DNA from 3 places in the Alteromonas sp. MTD1 genome. Region 3 is predicted to be linked to each of the others. Evidence: predicted binding sites of a transcription regulator. Region 3 holds the regulator's gene; each other region holds the start of a gene.
The links. Region 3 encodes sigma-54, which starts transcription at its own class of promoters, with help from an activator protein. Its sites were predicted from a motif close to GTTGGCACGNNNNTNGNNT; they were not measured.

Region 1: a site for sigma-54 is predicted at 5,430-5,448, ahead of fliE (flagellar hook-basal body complex protein FliE). Genes of this name have one in related genera too.
Region 2: a site for sigma-54 is predicted at 4,876-4,894, ahead of ACGHAV_RS08705 (flagellar hook-length control protein FliK). Genes of this name have one in related genera too.

What each region holds. Positions count from the first base shown of each region.
Region 1 is NZ_BTGG01000005.1:237,032-245,752, forward strand. Features, by position in the region: gene pseF (pseudaminic acid cytidylyltransferase) at 1-49, opposite strand, end outside; gene ACGHAV_RS08655 (flagellin) at 260-1,057, shown strand; gene ACGHAV_RS08660 (sigma-54 dependent transcriptional regulator) at 1,211-2,674, shown strand; gene ACGHAV_RS08665 (sensor histidine kinase) at 2,809-3,942, shown strand; gene ACGHAV_RS08670 (sigma-54-dependent transcriptional regulator) at 3,956-5,293, shown strand; gene fliE (flagellar hook-basal body complex protein FliE) at 5,528-5,857, shown strand; gene fliF (flagellar basal-body MS-ring/collar protein FliF) at 5,870-7,564, shown strand; gene fliG (flagellar motor switch protein FliG) at 7,577-8,617, shown strand; gene fliH (flagellar assembly protein FliH) at 8,677-8,721, shown strand, end outside.
Region 2 is NZ_BTGG01000005.1:246,333-253,441, reverse strand. Features, by position in the region: gene fliO (flagellar biosynthetic protein FliO) at 1-137, opposite strand, end outside; gene fliN (flagellar motor switch protein FliN) at 112-519, opposite strand; gene fliM (flagellar motor switch protein FliM) at 537-1,598, opposite strand; gene fliL (flagellar basal body-associated protein FliL) at 1,653-2,189, opposite strand; gene ACGHAV_RS08705 (flagellar hook-length control protein FliK) at 2,373-4,625, opposite strand; gene fliJ (flagellar export protein FliJ) at 5,118-5,567, opposite strand; gene fliI (flagellar protein export ATPase FliI) at 5,625-6,959, opposite strand; gene fliH (flagellar assembly protein FliH) at 6,952-7,109, opposite strand, start outside.
Region 3 is NZ_BTGG01000008.1:226,351-235,071, reverse strand. Features, by position in the region: gene ACGHAV_RS12685 (SIS domain-containing protein) at 1-595, shown strand, start outside; gene kdsC (3-deoxy-manno-octulosonate-8-phosphatase KdsC) at 596-1,144, shown strand; gene lptC (LPS export ABC transporter periplasmic protein LptC) at 1,141-1,719, shown strand; gene lptA (lipopolysaccharide transport periplasmic protein LptA) at 1,688-2,242, shown strand; gene lptB (LPS export ABC transporter ATP-binding protein) at 2,245-2,970, shown strand; gene ACGHAV_RS12660 (RNA polymerase factor sigma-54) at 3,046-4,539, shown strand; gene hpf (ribosome hibernation promoting factor) at 4,569-4,856, shown strand; gene ptsN (PTS IIA-like nitrogen regulatory protein PtsN) at 4,870-5,313, shown strand; gene rapZ (RNase adapter RapZ) at 5,384-6,229, shown strand; gene ACGHAV_RS12640 (HPr family phosphocarrier protein) at 6,229-6,519, shown strand; gene mgtE (magnesium transporter) at 6,762-8,120, shown strand; gene ACGHAV_RS12630 (response regulator transcription factor) at 8,204-8,721, opposite strand, start outside.

The DNA of each region.
Region 1 (8,721 bases), on a different contig from region 3:
GTGGAATGCGTTTACTTCCGCCTCTGGCAGGGATGATTGCTACGTTCATTGATGCCCTTCGCTACACTTTACATTTACACTTTCAACGGTAATCGGCCGTTATGTTGTTAACTTTACTGCAAAAAGTGAAACAGCACTAACAGGCTTTTATAAACGTATACATAAAGCGTATGCAGTATAGCGTTTCATACATAAGGTTGGTTATAACTTGACCAGTGGTGTGCTATACTTCACAGGAGTGAGAGTTAAGGGTTTTTTTATGCAAATTAATAACGACGGTGTTTCGTCACTTTTAGGCCAAGTCCAAGAAAAGCAAAATAGCCTTTTCGAAAAATTGGCGTCAGGGAAAAGAGTGAACAATGCGCTTGATGATGCATCTGCGCAGCAAATTATCGATCGTTTAACCTCTGAGGTTGAGGGAAATCGCCAAGCTATCAATAATGTGTATGACGGCATTTCTGTTGCTCAAGTTGCAGAGGGCGGCCTTGGTAGCATCAACGACGACGTTAATAGAATTCGTGAGCTAACGCTACAATCCGGCAATGGCGTGCTAAGTGCAGGCGACCGCCGAGCGATTCAATCTGAAATCACCCAGCTGCAAGAGAACATTACGCAAACAATCGAGCAAACGAACTTTGCTGGTACGCCTTTGTTATCAGAAAACGGTACGTTAGACTTTCAGTCTGGCTCGAGTGCAGGGCAGTCTATTAGCATTAACACCCAAGACATTGCATCTCAGTTAGGTGACGTTTTGGCTATTGATATTACGTCAGGTACCAGCGTAAATGACGCGCTAGAAGCAGCCGATGCTGCAATTGAGACCGTGGGTGGTGCGCGAGGCGACCTTGGCGCTACACAAAACAGATTTGAAAGCGCTGCGCGTACGCTTACTCAAGCAAACGTTAATACGGCTGAAGCACGAAGCCGCATTCAAGACCTCGACTTTGCGCAGGCCGCGTCGGAGCGAGCGTCAAACGATGTATTAAGCCAAGCTTCAATTAGTGTGCAAGCGCAGGCTAATCAGCGTGAAGGACAAGTACTCTCATTGCTAAGTTAATGCTAAACAAGCAAAATTATCCAAAAGAAGCAGGGCAACCTGCTTTTTTTATTGATAAATTTCCTAAAACAGCAGTTGCGCAACTCTCTTTTGCCGTTACAATTTAGAAATACGCTAAACTGTAAATAATAACAAAGCGTTTTCGGGGAATTAATGAAGAACATTTTGCTGGTTAGTGACAACCAGGAACTTATTCAAAGCTTAGAAACTATTGTTGTTTTCATGGGCGAGTCTTGTCAGGCACGCGGTTTTGATGAAGCACAGCAGTATCTTAAAGAAAGCGGTGCAGATGCCGTGCTAATCGAACATGTATCTGCGCAAGCTGTGAAAGGGTTCGTTGAACAGTTTCCTCATGTTCCTTTTGTTGCGCTTGTTGAAAACAACGGCGAAGCATCAGCCCACCGAAATCTTGTTAGCGTCATCGCAACACCACTCACTTATCCTGTGCTTACTCAGGCTATTCATCGCTGCCAAGAATATACCAAGCGCAAGCCCGGGTTATCACGTGCTGGTGGCAACAAAATGCGTTTGTTCAGAAGTCTCGTTGGAAAAAGCGACCAAATTCAAATTGTTCGTCGCTTAGTTGAGCAAGTAGCCCCAACCGATGCCACTGTGCTTATTTTAGGTGAATCTGGCACGGGTAAAGAAGTAGTTGCGCGCAACGTACACTTTTTGTCTGAACGCAAAGAAGGCCCATTTATTCCGGTTAACTGTGGCGCTATTCCCGGCGAATTACTAGAAAGTGAATTGTTTGGCCATGAAAAAGGGGCGTTTACCGGCGCAATAAGCTCGCGCAAAGGGCGTTTCGAACTGGCCGAAGGCGGTACGCTGTTTCTAGATGAAATTGGTGATATGCCACTTCAAATGCAGGTAAAACTGCTGCGTGTTCTTCAAGAGAGAACCTATGAACGGGTTGGTGGGAACAAACCTCTGCAGTGTAATGTACGTATCATTGCTGCTACTCACCGTAATTTGGAAACCATGATAAACGAAGATAAGTTTCGAGAAGACTTATATTATCGCTTAAACGTTTTTCCAATTGATAGTCCGGCGCTACGTCAGCGCAAAGACGATATTCCACTATTGCTGCAAGAGCTAAATAGCAGGATTCAAGGCGACGGCGTAGAGGGCGTTAGGTTTACAGAACGTGCCATTGCGTCACTGATGGAACACGAGTGGGCAGGTAACGTACGTGAGCTTTCTAACCTCGTTGAGCGGCTTACTATTTTGTATCCTGGGCAAATTGTCGATATAGCAGACCTCCCCGAGAAATATCAGTATGGCGAAGTACATGCCTACGAGCCCGACTATCCTGAAGAAATCCTAGAACGCGACGCTTTCAATGAGCTATTTGCACAAGCGGCGGCCGACGAAATCGACGACGACCTAGATGTGGGCGAGCAAGACACTATAACTACAATGGTATCTTCATCGCTTCCAGAAGAGGGCGTTAACTTAAAAGAGTATTTATCTGAGCTTGAAGTTAACCTAATCAAGCAAGCGCTCGATAACCAAGATTGGGTAGTTGCACGTGCAGCTGACAAGCTTGGTATGCGAAGAACAACCCTTGTCGAGAAAATGCGTAAGTACGATATCCAGCGTACGGAAGATGTGTAACGTCAGGTAATTGACGTTACATTTAAGCCTTTTTACTCCTCTATATTGCTGATATATAAAGTATATTAATATTGGCACACCTTCTGCTTTAACTAGTCATAATTAAACAGCGTCTGCAATTTGACGAGGGTATTATGGCTTTTGACAGCACTTACAGTTCATCTGACAACACAGCGTCGCGTTACGTATTAAGTGACATCGACAATGCAATAGCGGGCAATGGCTATTCTGAAGCTGCAAGCGATGATATTGACTCGCTTCGTCTTCAGGCAAGTCGGCTAGAACATTTGTTGCAAGTTATGCCCGCTGGCGTGATTGTGATTGATGGCAAAGGTGTGGTGCGTCAAGCCAACGAACAAGCCAAAGCGCTTCTTGGCGAGCCGTTAGAAGAAGAAGTATGGCGCAGTATTATTACGCGTTCGTTTAAGCCTCGTGCTGATGATGGACACGAAGTATCACTTGTTGACGGTCGTCGAGTAAAGCTCTCTATTACGCCTTTGGAAAAAGAGCCAGGGCAACTCATTGTTATTACCGACCTGACTGAAACCCGAAGATTACAAGCGCGAGTTAGTCATATGCAGCGTTTATCGTCGTTGGGAAAAATGGTGGCATCGCTTGCTCATCAGATACGCACGCCGTTGTCGGCAGCTATGTTATATGCTGCAAATTTAAAACGTAAGGGGCTAGGGCAAGACTCGCAAACGCAGTTCGCTTATAAGCTTTCTGACCGATTAAAAGAGCTTGAGAGCCAGGTCAACGATATGTTGCTGTTCGCCAAGTCTGGTGAAGAGCAAGTCGTAAGTGAATTAAGTCTCAACGACATTTTCGCTGCCATCGAAGGTAATGCCAACGCCATGGCATCGCAGCAAAACCAGCACGTTTCATTCAAAGGTTTTAACAGTAATGTGTGTATTACGGGTAACCTAACTGCACTGCAGGGGGGCCTGTTAAATCTTATACACAATGCCATTCAGGTATCACCCAAAGACAGTAATATTTGTGTAGAAGCAAAGCATCACAACGAAAAGCTTGTCATCTCAGTTATCGATAATGGCACAGGTGTTCCAGACGCTTTGAAGGCCAAAATATTCGAACCTTTTTTCACTACTAAAACCCACGGTACAGGTTTGGGGCTAGCAGTAGTGAAGTCGGTTGTAGGTGCACACAATGGCAATTTGAGTGTAACAGACGCCGCTAATGGTGGTGCATGTTTTAGCGTAGCGTTACCGTGTAAGCCACAATCAAGTTCATTCACGCAAGTGGCATAATTAGGAGTTCAAAATGGCAAAGACAACAATCTTGATAGTTGAAGATGATGCAGGTCTTCGTGAAGCGCTTTTTGATACTTTATTATTAGGCGACTACAACGTTATTGAAGCTGATTGCGCAGAGACTGCACTAATGAAGCTTGGCGCACAAAAGGTTGACCTTGTAGTAAGCGACATCCAAATGGGCGAAATGAATGGGTTAACATTGCTTAAAAATATTAAAGCAAAATACCCAAACATGCCTGTCTTGTTAATGACAGCGTACGCCACCATCGACGATGCCGTGCAGGCAATGCGAGATGGTGCTACCGACTATTTGTCTAAGCCATTTGCACCAGAAGTGTTGTTGAATTTAGTAGGCCGCTATGCACCGGCTCAGAAGATAGAGTCACGCACGCCAATTGTTGCCGACCCCTCTAGTATTAAGCTTCTTGAGCTTTCTAGAAAAGTGGCGAAATCAGAAGCCACCGTAATGGTATTAGGTCCGAGTGGCTCGGGTAAAGAAGTGTTGTCGCGTTACATTCACGATCAGTCTCAGCGAAGTGATGCGCCATTTGTTGCCATCAACTGTGCGGCTATTCCGGAGAATATGCTGGAAGCCACATTGTTTGGTTACGAGAAAGGTGCATTTACCGGCGCTATTCAAGCATGCCCTGGGAAATTTGAACAAGCGCAAGACGGTACGTTACTGCTTGATGAAATAACGGAAATGGATTTAGCGCTTCAGGCCAAGTTGCTGCGTGTTCTTCAAGAACGCGAGGTTGAAAGGCTAGGTGGAAGAAAAACCGTGAAACTGAATGTTCGCGTTATAGCAACAAGTAACCGCGACCTCAAAAAAGCCGTTGAAGCCGGTGATTTCAGAGAAGATTTATACTATCGCTTAAATGTATTTCCAATTGAGTGGAAGCCTTTAGGTCAAAGACCTGGTGATATCGTTCCCCTTGCTGAGCATTTGATAGAGCGTCATGCCTCTACGCAAGGTCTGGGAGCCATTCGATTAAGTGCAGCCGCTCGAAATAAGCTTAGTCAGTATAGTTGGCCTGGTAACGTGCGAGAGCTAGAAAATGTCGTTCAACGCGCTCTTATTCTTTGTGAAAACGGCGAAATTGGCGCTGGCGATCTAATGATTGATGAAGGCATTACCTCACAAGTCGAGGTAATGTCAGAGCCTGTTGACGACAACAAGCTCGGCTCAGAGCTTAGATACCAAGAACACCAAATCATTCTTGATACCTTAGCGTCGTGTAAAGGTAAGCGTAAAGATGTAGCTGAGAAGTTGGGCATAAGCCCACGAACCCTTCGCTACAAACTAGCGAGAATGCGAGAAGATGGCATAGAAGTTCCCGCATAATCGATTTCATAGCCGACCGTCGCCCTTGCTGTATTCAGGGTGGCGGTTTTTTGGTGTCTCGCGTTTAACCCCTGTCATAATTTTGGCTTTGCTTACTTTTCCCTTCTTAAGTTGCTGAAATTATTGATTAATTAAAGTTGGCAAGCCCCTTGCTAATCTATATCCATTACTAAGATTCTTGCCCTGAATTCGGGCGCACGCAAAGTACTTTATACTAGTACGCTAGGAGTGGTTATGGACGTTAAAGCCAGCAGTTTGTACCAAGAAATGCAAAACATGATTGGACAAACTCGTCTTCAAGTTAACGAGCCTCAGCAGGTCGCAGAGATTAATTCGTCTGCAGACGACTTTGCATCCATGCTTAAAAATGCAGTAGACGGTGTGAACGGACTTCAACTTGAATCAAGAGATATGCAAAAACGTTTTGAAATGGGCGACCCAAATCTAAGTCTGGCTGAAGTGATGCTAGCGAAAGAAAAGTCGGGAATAGCTTTTGAAGCGACAGTTCAAGTGCGTAATAAAGTGCTTGAAGCATACAAAACAATTATGAATATGCCGGTGTAGGTGGAATAGGTTATGGCTGAAGCAACTGGTACAAATCTTACCGTCCCTGATCAGAATACGGCGACAGATAACGAAGCCGAAAACAAATCAGGCTTTATGGATGCACTGGGCAGTGCAGATATGATGCGCCAGATGGCACTGGTTGTGGTGCTGGTTATTTGTGTGGCTATCGCCATTTTTATACTTATTTGGTCGCAAGAGCCAGATTATCGTCCGCTGGCGAAAATGGAAACGCAAGAGCTTATCGAAACGTTGGACTACATGGATGCCAACCAGATTGAATATAAGCTTGAAGGCAACACGGTTTATGTAAGAAGCGACGAATTTCAAAAAATTCGTTTAGGTATGACGCGCCAAGGTCTCACTCAAACTACAAGCGCGGGTACCGACATTATCATGCAAGATATGGGTTTCGGCGTAAGTCAGCGCGTTGAAATGGAACGCCTTAAGCACGCTCGCGAACAACAGATTGCCGCAACAATAGAAGATATTGCGAGTATTCAAAAAGCGCGCGTGCTATTGGCAATGCCAAAAGAGAACGTGTTTGCAAGAAGAGAAAAGAAAGCGTCAGCCACTGTTGTACTTACTGCGAAACGCGGCGCCGTTATTGCGGGTGAAGAAGTTGACGCAGTGGTTGATATCGTGGCTTCAGCGGTGCAAAACATGGAGCCTTCAAAGGTAACCGTCACCGACAGTAACGGCCGTTTACTTAACTCTGGCTCGCAAGATTCTATGAGCGCACGCGCTAGAAAAGAATACGAAATTGAGCGCCAGCGCGAACAAGAGTACCTAGAAAAAATTGATGCCATTCTTATTCCTGTATTGGGTATTGGCAACTATACCGCACAAGCCGATGTTTCTATGGATTTTACTGCCATGGAACAAACACAGCGCAGCTATAACCCAGACCTTCCAGCAGTGCGTAGCGAAATGATAATGGAAGAAAATAGCGTTGGTGGCGGTGTAGGCGGTATTCCTGGTGCACTTTCAAATCAACCACCGCTAGATTCCAACATTCCCGAAGAAGCTGGTGCAGCTAACCAACAAACGCTGCCGGGTAGAACGGCGAAAGAGTCGACGCGTAACTATGAACTAGACACCACAATAAGCCACACTAAAAAGCAAACTGGCACTATCCGTAGACTAAGCGTTTCGGTAGCCGTTGATTACGCGCAAGTGGCGGGTGAAGACGGCGCCATGACGCCTACGCCTCGTAAGCAGGAAGAACTTCTGAACATCCGTAGACTACTTCAAGGCGGTATAGGCTTCGACGTAACACGTGGCGACTCGCTAGAAGTAGTAAGTGTGCCATTTACACGCATGGATGCGGGCGAAATTGAAGACGTACCACTTTGGGAACAGCCAGGTTTTCTACCAATTCTTAAGCTAGTTATTGGTGGATTGGTTATAATCGTACTTATTATCTTTGTTATACGTCCAATGCTTCGTCGTCTTATCAATCCTGACGAGTCAAACGACGCCGAAGACTTTGATGCTGATGAAGGCCTAGACTTAGGTGACGACACCATAAGCATGCTGACATCAGACTTTGATGAAGGGCAGGTGGGCTTCGCGCCAGATGGGTCGCTCATGCTTCCAGATCTGCACAAAGATGAAGATGTATTAAAAGCAGTGCGCGCACTAGTTGCAAATGAGCCAGAACTATCAGCCCAAGTAGTGAAGGGCTGGTTGATGCAAGACGAGTAGTGAGAGGAAATCATGGCTGAAGAATTAGCAAATGTTGAAGAGCCGTCATACGACGTCAGTAAATTAGAAGGCGTTGAAAAGGCAGCTATTCTTCTGTTGAGTTTATCTGAAGAAGATGCGGCGCAAATTTTAAAACACTTAGAGCCAAAACAAGTACAGAAGCTGGGTACTGAAATGGCGAAAGTGGATGATATGACGCAGACTAAAATTACTGCGGTGCACAAGCATTTTATCGAAGAAATACAAAACTACAGCACCATTGGTTTCCAAAGCCAGGACTTCGTCAAACGTGCATTAACAGCAGCGCTGGGTGAAGATAAAGCGGCAAACCTCATTGATCAAATTCTAATGGGCAGCGGAGCAAAAGGTCTCGATTCACTGAAGTGGATGGACTCGAAGCAAGTCGCAAGCATTATTCGAAACGAGCACCCGCAGATACAAACCATTGTATTGTCGTATCTTGAGCCAGAACAAAGCGCCGAAATCTTGGCACAGTTCCCTGAGAAAGTGCGTTTAGACTTGTTAATGCGTATTGCTAACCTTGAAGAAGTTCAGCCAGCAGCACTACAAGAACTTAACGAAATTATGGAGAAACAGTTTGCGGGACAAGCCGGTACGCAGGCTGCGAAGATGGGCGGCTTGAAGTCAGCTGCGAATATCATGAATTACTTAGATACTGCCATTGAAGGTCAGCTAATGGATGCAATCCGTGAGCAAGACGAAGAAATGAGTCAGCAAATTCAAGACCTTATGTTTGTATTCGACAACCTTGTGGATGTTGATGACAAAGGTATTCAAGCCATACTTCGTGAAGTTCAACAAGATGCCTTGCTTAAAGCCATTAAAGGTGCTGACGAAGAGCTTAAAGACAAAATTATGCGCAATATGTCGAAGCGTGCAGCAGAAATGCTTAACGACGACCTTGAAGCACTTGGGCCTGTGCGTATTAGTGAAGTGGAAACAGCGCAGAAAGAGATCCTGTCTGTTGCCCGTCGTCTATCTGACTCAGGTGAAATTATGCTTGGCGGTGGTGGCGGTGAAGAGTTCTTATAAGAGCCTTTACGCGGTAAATAACACCAATATTATTTTTGATTAGCACAGACGGTAGCAGCATGACGGCAAAAAAGAGTTTCAGTGATAGCGAAGCAAATGAAGCT
Region 2 (7,109 bases), on a different contig from region 3:
AAAATTGACAGTACCGATGTGGGATTGGTAATTGACTGGGTAGACTGTGCGCCAACGAACTGGCTGAATAAAAGGGGCAGCGTTGCGCAACCCCTTAGTAAATAAGAAGTTTTATCTGAGCTTCTTGATTCTCTCAATTTGACTAATAACATCCGTTAATCGAATACCAAATTTATCGTTGACCACTACTACTTCACCATGAGCAATCAACGTGCCATTTACTAATACATCTAATGGCTCACCGGCAACACGATCCAGCTCCACCACAGAACCCTGGTTCAACTGTAGCAGATTTCGAATACTTATTTGACTACGGCCTACTTCCATTGAAATGGTAACCGGAATATCAAGAATAGTATCTAGCTTTTTCTTTTCTTCTTGCGTAATAGGTGCATCGTCTTGAAGTTCATCTAACTCAGCAACTTGAACATCTTCGTTCTCGCCGCCCTCTTGTTCGCCTTCAGACTCTGCTTGCTCGGCCATCGCCGCAGCCCAATCGTCCATACCGTCTTCACTCATGGGAACTCCCCTATACCTTACAGGTCTTCTTCGAGTACTTGCAGCTCTGCATCATTATCAATAATGCGCCCGCCGCGGGTTAATAACTGTAACTCAGACTTCACAGAAGTCGGTCTTGCAATCTTCTCTACAATTTTCAGTGCTAAATTGTCTCTTGAACGACCTAATTTAGCTCTGAAGGTGGGTAAATCTTCAATAAGTACCGTAATGGTTTCTGGCATTTCCACCGGAATAATGTCGCCAGGCTGGAATTCCATTACTTCTCTAAGCGGCACATCAACATCAAGCATATGCGTGGTGAGTGCTACTTTAACATCCATAATTTCGTCGCGAAGCGCCTTGCTCCAACGCAGGTCGGTGTCTTCCTTGTCGCTTTGTACACCGGCATCAAGCAGTTCACGAATTGGTTCAAGCATGGAGTAAGGCAATGATACGTGGAAATCACCGCCACCGCCGTCTAACTCAATGTGAAACGAGCTTATTACGACTACTTCCGTAGGGCTCACAATGTTTGCCATGGCTGGGTTTACTTCTGAATCAAGGTACTCAAAAGACACATCCATAACGGGCGCCCATGCTTCTTTATAATCTTCAAATATGATCTTAAGCAGCATTTGGATAATACGACGTTCCGTAGGCGTAAACTCACGGCCTTCAATTTTGGCGTGATAGCGACCGTCACCACCAAAGAAGTTATCAACCAGAATAAATACCAGTCGGGCTTCCATGGTAATTAGCCCCGTACCTTTTAAAGGACGGAAGCGAACCATATTTAGGCTGGTAGGTACAAACAAGGTGTGAATGTATTCGCCGAACTTGATCATTTGAATGCCGTTTATCGACACTTCGGCTGACCTACGCATCATGTTAAACAAGCTAACACGCATATGACGTGCAAAACGCTCATTTACAATTTCAAGCGTAGGCATTCGCCCACGAACAATCCTATCTTGTGAGGAGAAGTCATATTCAAGCGTAGAGGCATCAGACTCGCCACCACCACCTGGCTCGTCTTCGTCTACGTCGTCTACGCCGTGTAGTAGCGCATCGATTTCGTCTTGAGATAATAAATCACTCACAATATTTACCTATGTAAATGGAACTAACGTTTGCGTGTAGAGGCTTTGTTTGCCTTATTGCATTACAAAACCAGTAAACAACACACGCTCAACTACGTCTTTACCTTCAATTTCTTTCAGTGCTTTTTGCACCTGAACCACCGCTTGCTCACGTAGTTCAATTTTACCCGCTTCAGTGATAAGGTCGTCAGCGTTAGATGCACTAAATGCTTGTAACAATGTACCTTCAATTAGCGGAATATGCGTTTTCGCAATTTCTTCATTTTCAGAGCCTCTTACTAGAAGCTGCACTTTGATTTGTACTAAACGATCACGCCCTGTGCCCGGCACGTTAAACACAAACGGTCTAGGCATGGCCACATATAATGCAGTACCAATTTCCGCATTTCCCGTAGGTGCGGGGGCGGCTTGCTCGGCTGCAGCGGCATCGGTTTGTGCAAGTTGCTCTTCAGTCGGTTCATCGCCACCAGCAAAAAGTAAGAAATAAGCTGCGGCGCCACCACCAATCAATACCACGGCAATAATGATGATAAGCATCATTTTACTTTTGCCTTTGCCACCGTCTTCTACTTGTAATTCTTCTTCAGCCATGTGTCACTCGCACTCAAAATTTTAAAAAAGGTATTATCGGCCTTCCACTTAAAATGGCAATGGCTCAACAAACAAATGTACCGTAAAATTTAGCAGGTGAATCCCTTTCTCACCATGCTAAAACGCTTCGCATTGAACGCTTGGTCATTAATTAGGCACAATAGGGTTTGAGCACCTTTGCTTCTAGGCGTAATAATCGATACCACCTTTCATTTCACGAGTAATTAATTGTTCTATTGCGGCACTTTCATCCATACCGTCAGAATTTGCGCTATTTTGAGCTCCTGTGCTCGTACTAGAGTTGTTTGCAAATTGCTGGCCACTTTCGTTACCCGATGAATTATCTTTTCGCACCTGCGCGTCACCAAGCTCTATACCTTGCTCTGATAACATGTCTCTTAGTCTAGGCATGGCTTCAGCCAGTGCATCTTTAGCTTGTTGCGACTGCACAACAAAGCTCACGCTGGCGGCATCTCCCGACACATTAACGCGTACCTGCATGCTGCCTAACTCAGGCGGATCTAAGCGAATTTCGGCCATGGTATTTCGCGCGTTAACCATCCAGCGAATTTTTTCATTTAACTGTTGCTGGCCTTCAGGCTTATGAATATTGACCGCCTTATCGAAGCCTTCAAACTGCTGCTGTGTTTTTGACGCTTCCGAACGAAGCTGATTATTTTCGTTCATTACCGTATCAGTTTGAGTGAATTGCGCTTGTAAAACTTGTGCTGCAGTAGACTGTGCATTATTCACCAACTGCAGGAACTGGCTGGCTTGCGTGTCTACTTTGGCGGTAAGACTGGCAGCAACATCACTGCTCAACTGCGCTTCTTTTGCCGCATCAGCCACTATGGCAGACAAGTCGATACCAGGCTCTCTACCCTGCTGCACCTGCTGCTGGAACTCATTAATACCTGCAATAATATTGGCTTTAACTGCCTGCTGCTGTTGAGCGTTAGGTACAGCGCCAGCTATTTGCTCTGCAAACGCCTCGGCTGCCTTCTGCCCGGTTTGTAACGGCATTTCAGCTATTTTGTTTAAAAGGCTTGCGGCATCATTTTCAACCGCTTGCGCATTCGCTTGTGCTAATTGCGCACCTGCATTTTCGCCTTGATTGCCTGTTGTTTGTTCAGCGTTGTTCGCACTAATCCCAGTAGTAACAGTTGAATTTTCAGTTGCGGTTTGTGCTAATTCCTGTTCACTGAGTTCACCTTCTAGCAAAGTCTGAAGCGCAGCCAACGTATTGTCGTTTTGCTGTAGTTCACGCTCTGCGTTTACCGCTTTACTCACTTGGTCTTGCACGATACTCAATACCAGAGTTTCTTCTGCGTTAAATTCATCAATAACGTCTGTGATGTGGTTGTCAGCTAACGCACTTTCAGACTGTGCACTGTTTATTTCGTCTTCATCACTATTATTAACAAGCTTGGCGATGAGCTGTTGAAGCGAATCAGTGCTGTCTGAATTATTGTTCCTAAAATCGCCATCACCAAATTGACTAGACTGAGAGCCACTTAACATCGAGCTTAGTTCGCTCTGTGCATCCTCACCTGTGATTCCTTGAAACTCTCGGTACACATCAATTTCGTCATCCCCTTTGCCGCTCGCTATACCATCAGATGCCCCCTTCTTTAAAAGTGCACTTAGCGATTTTACGGCGACAATGATATCGGTATTTGACGCTGTATCTGTGTTTTCAAGGCCTTCGTTTTCTTTTAGCTGCGTAAACAAGTGGTTGAGTACAGACTCTGCGGAGTTACTGTCTACGTTATCAGGGAGTTTCCACAACTTGCCGGTTTCTTTTTGTGTTATTTCAGTCCCGCGAGTATTGCTAGCAAGGTCTGCTTCGTTATTGATAGCTTTATTAACAATGCTATCTACGAAGGCAATCCAGTCGTTGCCGTCATTATCAGTATCACTTTTTTTACCGCCATGAAGTTCATCGTCTGGTATGCCTGGCGTCGTAATCTCACCTTTCAATGGATTCGAAATGACGTCGTTACCGGCGCGGCCGTTTTTATCAGAAAGCGTTGGCTTTTGAACACTTTCGTTTTGTTCATCTGCATTTAGTGCATATTCGGCTTCTTCTTGCATACGAGCTTCTTCAGGAAGTTCTTGGTCGTATGACTTTTCATCTGCCGGTAATTCAATGCTTTCGCCCTTCTTCACCGGAACATCGCGATGAGAAGCTTGGTTTTCATTCAGCAGTTTGTCGCTTGCTTGGTTTTTATGTGAACCTTCACTTTTCGCTGCAGTTGCCTGTTTGGGAATAAAGTCAGGGTTTGGTGCTTTTGCTTCTTCGTAGAACCGTTCGAACGAACGACCACCGTCTGTACCTTGACCGGCCCCCACGCCATCGCTTACCGCTTTGGCTGTTGATGAAGCCGCAAACGGCAAAGCGGCAAGGTCTGTTTTTTGTGCGGCAACTTGTTGCATAATTTTTTACCGTCCTACTCTTTATACACTTTCAGCAAAATTGACTTGAAGTTTGCGCTTGCAGCGTAAAACTTTTTTAGTCAAAGCAAATACAGCTTATTGATTAACAACACTTTTATGCATGAAAATTCTCTATTTTCGACTACTACAAAGTGTTGCTTGGTACGTTTTAATCTGTGTGAAAAACAAAATTAAGTACCGTATATCGCCCTTTTGGTTTTAATATTGTGTCACAGCCAATAATTGTTGAATGCAAGGGTTGCGCCAAGTTTTTATGGTTATTAATAATGGGGCAAGATTGACGCTACGTTGGCTCTACATTGATGCTACATAAATACTAAAAAGGCACTACTCACTGTTATTTAAGGAGTTTTTCTAAAAACGGGGCGTTTCCAATAAAGTCAGCAAAAGCTCAGCAAAATAAAGGCCATTAGAAATACACAAGCAAATATCGCGCACGGCATGAATTGGTCTGGAAGTGTTAACTCATTGCTAATTGAATGGTGAACGCGCGGCGCGCAAAAAGCGTTGCGTCGCAAACTCATCCATCATGGCTTGCTCTGCTTTGGCTGCTTTTTTCTCAGCAGCCTGTTGCTTTTTATCAAGCAATAACGTTACAGCCTTAACTTTTTGCTGTTGCTTTAGCCAAAGCTGTTTACGCTGGTCGGCAGCCATCTTTGCCCGCGCAATCACCTGCATCTGTTGCTCGCAGGCTTTATCTAGTTTGCCCACAAACGAAAGGTGTTGTTGATAGTAGGTTGCCGTGACACCATCCTGCCCGGTTTGCTGAATGCCTTTGATGTAATCAATGCGATATTGCTCTAGACTGGAGAGTTTTTGTTTTTGCTGCTCAACGTTCTGCTGTGCAACTTTATAGCTACGCGCCTCTCGCTGCTCTTTTTCCTTTTCAAACTCAGCAAGTCTTTGCAATTGTTTAGACATCAACCGCTACTCATTTGTTGTTTATTAGCCCGACGTTTATCAGCTCAGCCGTAAACATTAGCCCTGCCCCAAACCTTTCGCCAACGCCGCCATTCCCTCTAAGCTCTCGCTGTATGGCAATACCTGCTTCATGCCCTGCTGAAGGAATGCATTAATTGCTGGCTCGGCGCGTATAGCAAGATCGATTCTAGGGTCTGAGCCTTTGGCATAGGCACCAATAGAAATGAGATCTTGGTTTTGCTTGTAATTTGAATATACCTGGCGAATTCGGCGCGCCATGAGCTGGTGCTCCTCACTTACCACCATTGGCATAACGCGGCTAATTGAGGCTTCGATGTCTATTGCAGGGTAATGCCCGCTGTCTGCAAGTGTTCTAGAAAGTACTACGTGGCCATCTAGAATGGCTCTTGCCGCATCGGCTATAGGGTCTTGTAAGTCATCGCCCTCGGTGAGCACTGTATAAAAAGCAGTAATAGAGCCTTGCCTTTCACTGCCATTTCCAGCCCGTTCTACTAACGCAGGTAAACGCGCAAACACAGATGGCGGATATCCTTTTGTTGCTGGCGGCTCGCCAACGGCTAGAGCAATTTCACGCTGTGCCATCGCATAGCGTGTTAGCGAGTCGATAAGCAGCAGTACCTTCATGCCTTTGTCGCGAAAATACTCGGCTATGGTAACGGCTGTTTCACACCCCTTTAGACGCATCAATGGCGACGTATCTGCAGGTGCTGCCACTACCACAGCGCGCTTACGCTCTTCTTCGGTAAGTATCTCATGAATAAATTCTTTTACTTCTCGACCACGCTCTCCAACAAGGCCAACTACAACAACATCAGCTTCACAGCCGCGGGTCATCATGCCCAGTAATACACTTTTACCCACGCCACTTCCGGCAAATAGCCCCATACGTTGTCCAATGCCCACGGTATTTAGCGCGTTAATAGCTCTTACACCCACATCCATAGGCGCGTTGATGGGTTTTCTAATGAGTGGATTCATAGGAGGGCGCGTGGTTGGTGCGCGTGCTTCGGCGTCTATTTCACCCAACCCATCAAGAGGTTGACCGTTGCCGTCAACAACACGACCTAACAACCCCATTCCTACAGGCAAACCACTTTGTCGATTTAATGGCATTACGCGACTGCCAGGTACAATACCGCGCACCGCTTCTGTAGGCATGAGATAAGTAATATCATCACCAAAGCCAACCACTTCAGCTTCAATTTCACCTTCGATAGTTTGCACTAAGCATTGGCTGCCAACGGGAAGCTGACAACCCACTGCTTCAAGTGTTAATCCAATACCACGAACTAGCTTGCCTGCCGCGACAACAGGCGGAGACATAACCTGCTTCGTAATAGTTTCGAAGTGATTGTGCCAGGGACTACTCATCGCTTAGCCCTTGGTTTAGTAAGAATTTTTCAATGACATCGCGACAACGACGTTCAACAGACACATCCACGGCGTTCTGCGCAGTAGTAATGTCACATCCGCCACGTTCCATAGCGGGAGCTTCAATCAGGTTCCACCCTTTTTTAGCAA
Region 3 (8,721 bases):
TGAGCAAAGCTCATTAGGCCAGCACGCCGACGTAGTATTAGACATTAGCGTAGAAAAAGAAGCGTGCTCCTTGGGATTAGCACCAACCTCTAGTACCACTGCAACACTGGTAATGGGTGACGCACTGGCCGTTGCTCTGCTCGATCACAAGGGGTTTACGTCTGATGATTTCGCCCTTTCACACCCAGGCGGTAGCCTCGGTAAAAAGCTGCTTCTGAAAGTTAACGACATTATGCTTAGCGGCCGTGATATTCCACTTAGCAGTGCTAACGACAAAGTGGCTGATGCGTTGCTTGAAATATCGAAAAAAGGCTTAGGCATGACGGGCATTGTTGCAGACGACGGCACGTTATTGGGCGTATTCACCGATGGAGACCTTCGCCGTATTTTGGATGCGCGCGTTGACCTTCACGATGCTGTGGTAAACGATGTAATGACAAAAGGCGGAAAAACCACGCGTGCCGACCAGTTAGCTGTTGAGGCGTTAAACTTAATGGAAGCGCATAAAATAAGCGCGCTTATGGTTGTCGATGAGAATAGAAAACCCATTGGTGCGTTTAACATGCACATGTTGCTTAAAGCAGGAGTTTTGTAAGTGGTAGCCACGTTATACGCAGAATTGGATAACGACTTTTTTGAACGTTTAGCAAACATTAAGCTGTTGGTTTGTGATGTGGACGGCGTATTTTCAGATGGCCGTATCTATCTAGGCAACGACGGTGAAGAGCTTAAGGCGTTTCACACTCGCGATGGTTACGGTGTAAAAGCATTGGTTAGCCACGGTGTAACAGTTGCCGTTATCACCGGCCGACGCTCTTCCATTGTTGAAAACAGAATGAAGGCGTTAAATGTGGCGCATATTATTCAAGGCGAAGAGAATAAGTCTGATGCGCTAGCATCGTTAATGAAATCATTAGGACTAAGCGCTGATGAGGTAGCGACGGTAGGTGATGATATGCCAGATACCGGCATGTTTACTCACGCAGCAATAAAGATTGCCGTTGCTGATGCACACCCCTTTGTAACTAAACAAGCAAACTGGATAACCACCCTGCCAGGCGGTTTTGGTGCTGTAAGAGAAATTTCTGACACCATTTTACAGGCTAAAGGCGTTACTGACGGTATATTCGGAGCCAGCGTATGAGCCTGTTTGGCTTTAACCGTTTAGGCGTAAGTATTTCTGCGCTATTTATATTGGCCATGTTGATGTACCTACCGACATGGATGGAAGACGAGCCTGAAGTCACTGGCAGCCAACAGTCAGACGCGCTAAAACCTGCCTACAAGGCTAAAAACTTAACTACTACCCTATACAATCAAGAAGGTCGGCTAAACCATAAGGTATTCGCCACGTCGATGGAGCACTATGACCAACTTGGTTTCGTACTATTTCAGCAGCCTAAGTACACCCTATATACCGAGAGCAATTCGTCGCCTTGGGTGGTCTCGGCAGTAGAAGGAACCCTGTACAATAACGAACTTATTCAATTAGAAAACAATGTCGTTATTGAAAATCAAACCGGTGATGACTTTGTAAAAACCATCACAACGCAATACATACAAATAAATTTAGACAACAAGCAGATGACATCAGACCAAACAGTTGAAATACTAGGGTCACAGTATGTTATTCAAAGCAATGGGTTTAACGCGAACTTACGCACCCAAGAATACGAGCTTATCGATCATGTACAAACCACTTATTCCCCTAGCAACTAGCCTACTTTTAGCCTTGGCAAGCAGCGGTGTTGTTGCAAGCGAAGCCGACTTTAACAAGCCCATTAAGGTGGACTCAAAGTCGCAGTTTGTCGATGGGAAAAATAAAACATCATTATTTAAGGATGATGTTCGAATCTCTCAGGGCTCGTTAGTGATTAATGCTGACGAAGTAGAAGTTATCGCCACTGACGGCGAAGGAAGAGAAGTTTTCGTAGCGAGAGGAAACCCTGCAAGCTACTCTCAGCAGCTTGAAGACGGTACGCCGGTTTCGGCAAAGGCGAATGAAATTCGTTATGAGGTAGTCAACCGCACTATTGCGCTAACGGGTAAAGCCGAACTTAAGCAAGATACCAGCATGGTGCAAGGCGATAACATTACCTTCGACATGATTACAGAGCAATTGCTTGCAACTGGCGGTGACGATACCGATGGTGATGGCAGAGTAACCACCGTATTTACACCTGAAACCATTCGAAAAGCAAAGTCTCAAGACGACAAAAAAGACAACGAAGGTAACGAATAGTTATGGCGACGTTAAGTGCAAAGAACCTTGCAAAAGCCTATAAAGCAAGACAAGTCGTGCGCGACGTTAGCTTATCGGTATCAACAGGGCAAATTGTTGGGCTATTGGGTCCGAATGGCGCTGGTAAGACCACTACATTTTATATGATTGTCGGCCTTGTTCCGCTAGACAAAGGCAAAATTGAAATTGACGACAATGAGCTTACTCACCAACCTATGCATGAACGTGCACGCCGCGGAATTGGCTACCTCCCGCAGGAAGCGTCTATTTTTAGAAAGCTTACTGTGCATGAAAATATCATGGCTATTTTACAAACGCGTAAAGATTTAAATTCACAACAACAAGAAGAAGAAGCCGACGCACTACTTGATGAATTTAATATTAACCATATACGTAATAGTGCGGGGATGAGTTTGTCGGGCGGTGAAAGGCGTCGTGTTGAAATAGCGCGAGCGCTGGCGGCAAAACCACAGTTTATTTTGCTAGACGAACCATTTGCTGGTGTTGATCCTATATCAGTTAATGATATAAAGAAGATCATCCAACATCTTCGTGATAGAGGCATAGGCATTCTTATCACCGATCATAACGTACGAGAAACATTGGATGTTTGTGAGAAAGCGTACATTGTGAGTCATGGCGAATTAATTGCGCAGGGAACCGCAGAACAGGTTTTAAGTAATCAAAAAGTTAGGGATGTATACCTAGGCGAACAATTCAGGCTATAGTTAATGTAACCGGATTGTCATTTTTTCAGTTTCGCTCTTGGTGTATTCAATTTAAAGCATTTAAATAAGAAGTAGATGAAACCATCTTTACAGCTAAAATTTAGCCAACAACTTACCATGACACCTCAGCTTCAGCAGGCTATCAAACTGCTGCAGCTTTCTACGCTTGACCTTCAACAGGAAATTCAAGAAGCGCTGGACTCTAATCCGCTTTTAGAAGTTGAAGAAGGCAACGACGAACCTCAAGTTGAAAAGAATAACATCGACAACGACGACAGTGGCGATGTTCAACCGACGGCTTCAAGCGATACGTTAGAAGCCGGAGATGCGCTTGAAAAGAACGATTTACCAGACGAACTTCCTATAGACAGCACGTGGGATGAATACTACTCGGCCTCTTCTGCGCCAGCGCCTGGCCCAGCCAGTGATGACGAACAAATTTTTCAGGGCGAAACTACCGAAGATATCCAAGAACACCTACTATGGCAGATGCGTTTAACCCCTTTCTCTGATACAGACAGAGCCATTGCCATGGCAATTATCGACTCTATTGATGAGTCGGGTTATCTAACCGTGTCACTTGAAGATATTCTAGAAGCAGTAAACGCTGAGGAAGTGTTAGACGAAGACAGCGATGAGCTAATTGAAATGGATGAAGTAGAGTGCGTGTTAAAACGTATTCAAATGTTCGACCCCATTGGTTCTGGCTCACGTTCTCCACAAGAGTGCCTTATGGTGCAGCTACGTCAGTTCTCTGAGGACACACCGTGGCTTGCTGAAGCCAAGCAGCTTATTGAAGAATATTCAGACCTTCTTAGCAGTAAAGACTACCGTACGCTCATGCGTAAAAGCCGTTTGAAAGAAGATCAGCTTCGCGAAGCAATGCGCTTGCTGCAAACCTTGAATCCTCGCCCTGGTAGTGCTTTAGTTACTAAAGAACCCGAGTACGTTATTCCAGACGTATCGGTTACTAAAAAGAACGGGCGCTGGGTGGTAGAGCTAAACCCTGATAGCCTGCCAAAACTTAGCGTTAATCAACAATATGCTGCAATGAGTCGTCGTGCAAAAAACAGTAGCGACTCGCAGTTTATTCGCTCACACATGCAAGAAGCCAAATGGTTTATCAAAAGCCTAGAGTCGCGTAACGACACCTTAATGAAGGTTGCTAATTGTATTGTGCAGCAACAGATGGGCTTTTTTGAGCATGGCCCAGAAATGATGAAACCAATGGTTCTCAATGATGTCGCAGAAATGGTAGATATGCACGAATCCACTATTTCACGCGTCACCACGCAAAAGTATATGCATACGCCACGCGGTATATTCGAATTGAAGTATTTCTTCTCGAGCCACGTAGCAACCGAGTCGGGTGGTGAGTGTTCATCTACTGCGATACGTGCATTGATCAAGAAGTTAGTGGCAGCTGAAAAACCTAGCAAGCCGCTAAGTGATAGCAAGATTGCTTCATTGTTGGCCGAACAAGGCATTAAAGTTGCCCGGCGAACAATAGCAAAATACCGGGAGTCGTTATCGATCCCGCCGTCGAACCAACGCAAAAGCCTTATTTAACGGGCTACATAATATAAGGAAGACGAAATATGCAAATCAACCTTACTGGTCATCATGTCGAAATCACCGACTCTTTGCGTAATTATGTCGATACGAAGTTCAGCAAACTTGAACGTCACTTTGATCACATTTCTAATGTGCATGTCATCCTGAACGTTGAAAAATTAAATCAGAAAGCCGAAGCGACAGTTCACTTAAGTGGCGCTGAAGTATTCGCATCCTCAGAAAATACCGACATGTATGCGGCGATTGACAGCATGGTTGATAAGCTCGACCGGCAGGTAATCAAGCATAAGGAAAAACTCAAAAAACATTAGTAGTTAATTAAGTATGGATATACAAGCCATCGTAAGTTTGGACCGCACCGAGTGTGCGGTTCAATGTAATAGTAAAAAGCGTATTCTAGAAATCATTGCCGACATTGCGGCTAAAAATAATGAAAATATAGACGGCGCTACGGTATTAAACAGCCTAATGTCGCGAGAGCGTATGGGGAGCACCGGCATTGGAAACGGTATCGCCCTTCCCCATGGACGCTTAGCTGGTCTTGATAGAGTTATTGCAATTGTAGTAACCAGTACACCAGCAATCGATTTTGATGCTATTGATGAAAAGCCAGTAGATATCTTTTTTGCGCTTTTGGTTCCGGAAGAGCAAACTGAAGGCCACCTTCAAACGCTTGCCACCGTTGCGGGCAAACTGAACAACAAAGACACCGTAAAAGCAATAAGACGCGCTACCACCAGCGACGATATAGTAAAAGCGCTGGGCTAACGCCGTAATAGATATAACCTCACTGCAATAAGCAGTGCGAGCTTAAGATTTTAATAAAGGGAGAGGCAAGGTGAAGCTGATTATTATCAGTGGTCGTTCAGGCTCAGGGAAATCGGTCGCACTGCGAGCGTTAGAGGATTTAGGGTACTATTGCGTAGACAATATTCCCGTGAACTTACTGCCTACCCTAACCCACACTGTGGTTGATGAATACGACCAAGTGGCAGTAAGCATTGATGTTCGAAACCTACCTAAAAACCCCAATGAATTGGTAGAAATACTCGACTATCTACCTAGCTCGTGGTCGATGACTATCGTGTATATCGATGCCAGTGATGACGTTTTGGTAAAGCGTTTCAGCGAGACACGTCGATTGCACCCGCTTGCTAAGCTTAACAAATCGCTTTCAGAAGCCATTCAAGCCGAGTCGGCACTACTTGCCCCCATCGTTGAACGTGCAGACCTGTATTTAGATACCGACAAACTTACAATTCATCAGCTAGCCGAATTAATTCGCGAGCGTATTTTGGGTAAGAAGAGTTCAAGGTTGGTATTGGTGTTTGAATCGTTTGGTTTCAAGCACGGCATCCCCAAAGACGCTGACTATGTATTCGATGCGCGGTTCTTACCTAACCCACACTGGGAACCAGATTTAAAACACCTAACTGGCTTAGATGCACCGGTAGAAGTGTTCTTAGGCTCTCAGCCAGTTGTTACTAAGTTTATCTGGCAAATACAAAACCTTATCACCACATGGTTACCACATTTAGAGCGAAACAACCGTAGCTATGTAACAGTAGCTATTGGATGCACGGGCGGCCAGCATCGCTCGGTTTATATCGCACAAAGCTTGTCGAAGACCTTTAGTGAAATTCACCCAGATGTGCAGATACGTCATAGGGAGTTGAACCAGTAATGAGTAATGAAAAAGCAGGTTCTATCGAAAAAACCATGACCATTGTCAACAAGCTTGGTTTGCATGCCCGCGCAGCTACTCAGCTTGTGCAGTTGGCTAATCAGTTCGACGCTAAAATTGTACTGAAAAAAGAAGATAAAGAAGCCGATGCCAACAGTGTTTTAGGCCTAATGATGCTTGAAAGCCATCAGGGTGAACAGGTTACTGTGGTGGTAGACGGTGATGATGCACAAGCAGCTATGGCGGCTATTGAGCAACTTATTGCAGGAAAGTTTAACGAAGAAGAGTAAGTGCATTTGGCTAATAGCGTTTGTACTTTATTAGCATTCACTATTTAACTCTTGTGTTTAACCCCCTGTATTGGCCAAATATTCGTCATTTAGTCATAATAAAGACGTTATCCGTGTTTTAATTATGACAGCGTAACAGCAAGTACGATATTCTTACCGCAACACCTAATCTCAATGCAGCATCGCATATTGGGCTCTAGCGTTACTCTTAAACCTGTTTAGCTTGGTAGGATTCGCTATTTATGGCAGAAGCTCTCGTCTCTAAATACGTACAAACTCAACTTCGTGCACTAAATGGCGCACTGAACAATGGTCAGTTTGTTTCTGTACGTAAGCTTTTGCTTGAACTTCCTCCTTCAGATGTAGCTCACATTCTTGAATCTAGCCCTAGCCGCACCCGTGATGAGCTATGGGAATTGATAGACGGTGACTTCCATGGCGATATCCTAGAAGAGCTTTCTGACGATGTAAGAAACGGCATTATTACCAAAATGCTGCCTGCCAACGTGGTTGACGCTCTTGAAGAGATGGATACCGATGACTTGGCAGAAACCTTAAGCAGCCTTCCAGAGCCAGTACTTGCCGACATTCTTGATTCAATGGATGCGCAAGACCGTCTTCGCGCGGAACAAGCCCTTTCATATGGTGAAGAAACCGCCGGTTTCATTATGAATACCGACACCATAACGCTGCGTCCAGACGTTACTATAGATGTTGTACTTCGCTACATTCGCCTTAAAGGTGAGCTGCCAGAAAATACCGATACTTTTTATGTGGTAAATCGCACCGATAACTTAGTAGGCATTGTGCCTGTAACCCGTTTATTAACTGCCGATACTGACGAAAGAGTGTCAGATATCATGGACGAAGAATCGGAAGCGATACCGGTGCATATGCCAGATGACGAAGTGGCTAGCTTGTTTGAACGTTACAATTGGCTATCGGCCCCTGTTGTAGATGAAAACAATCGCTTGGTGGGCCGAATTACCATTGATGACGTGGTTGATATTATTCGTGAAGACGCAGAACACTCAATGATGAGTATGGCCGGTCTTGATGATGACGAAGATACCTTCGCACCGGTTATGCAAAGTACCAAACGCCGCTCGGTGTGGCTGGCAGTGAATCTTGTGACCGCACTAATGGCGGCGATGGTAAGTGATTTATTTGAAGCAACGCTTAGTCAGCTGGCTGTACTGGCGATATTAAACACCATAGTACCAAGCATGGGTGGCGTTGCCGGTAATCAAACCTTAACCTTGGTTATTCGCGGTATGGCATTGGGACACGTTAATGCTAGCAACAGCCGCTGGTTGATAACAAAGGAACTGTCTATTGGTTTCTTAAACGGTGCTATTTGGGCTGTGCTTATTGCTTCTGTTATTGCGCTTTGGAAACAAGATTACACGCTAGGGGTTATTATTGCTTTTGCCATGCTGGTAAACATGATTGCTGCGGGCCTAGCGGGTGCTACCTTACCTATGATCATGAAGCGTTTTAAAATAGACCCGGCGCTGGCAGGTAGCGTTATACTTACTACCATTACTGATGTTGTAGGAATTTTTGCGTTCCTTGGTACAGCCACACTATTTTTGATTTAAGCGCCGTTGATAGGACACGCACGCCTAAGCGCTAAGGGCTAAGGGCTATTCACTCGCTAAGGGCTTCTAAGCGCTAAGGGCTTTTACGCGCTAAGGGCTTTGGCCACAAATCCCTCAACATTAAGCTTATAACCAACACCCCATACTGTTTGCACTAGCTGTCCGCCGTTTAACGGTACAGACACATTATCTAGTTTGTTACGCAAACGGTTAATGTGTGTATTTACCGTATGCTCATAACCTTCATGATTGTATCCCCACACAGCAGTAAGTAACTGATTACGAGAAAACACTTGATTAGGATGACGACAGAAGTAATCAAGAAGGGCGAACTCTCTTGCCGTAAGCGACAGCGTATGACCACCTAAAGTAACGCTATGATAACGATGATCTACCTTTAATGGTCCTATTTCTATGCTGTCATCACCAGCATTCAGCGCAGCAGTATTATCAAGTGAAGGCATACTTCTGCGCATATGTGAGCGAATTCGTGCCATAAAAACCCGCTCATTAAAAGGGCCTTGGAGGTAGTCGTCCACTCCTGCTTCAAAATAATCTGCTTCATCAGCAGGCATTGGTATATCAACATCAACTCTACCCT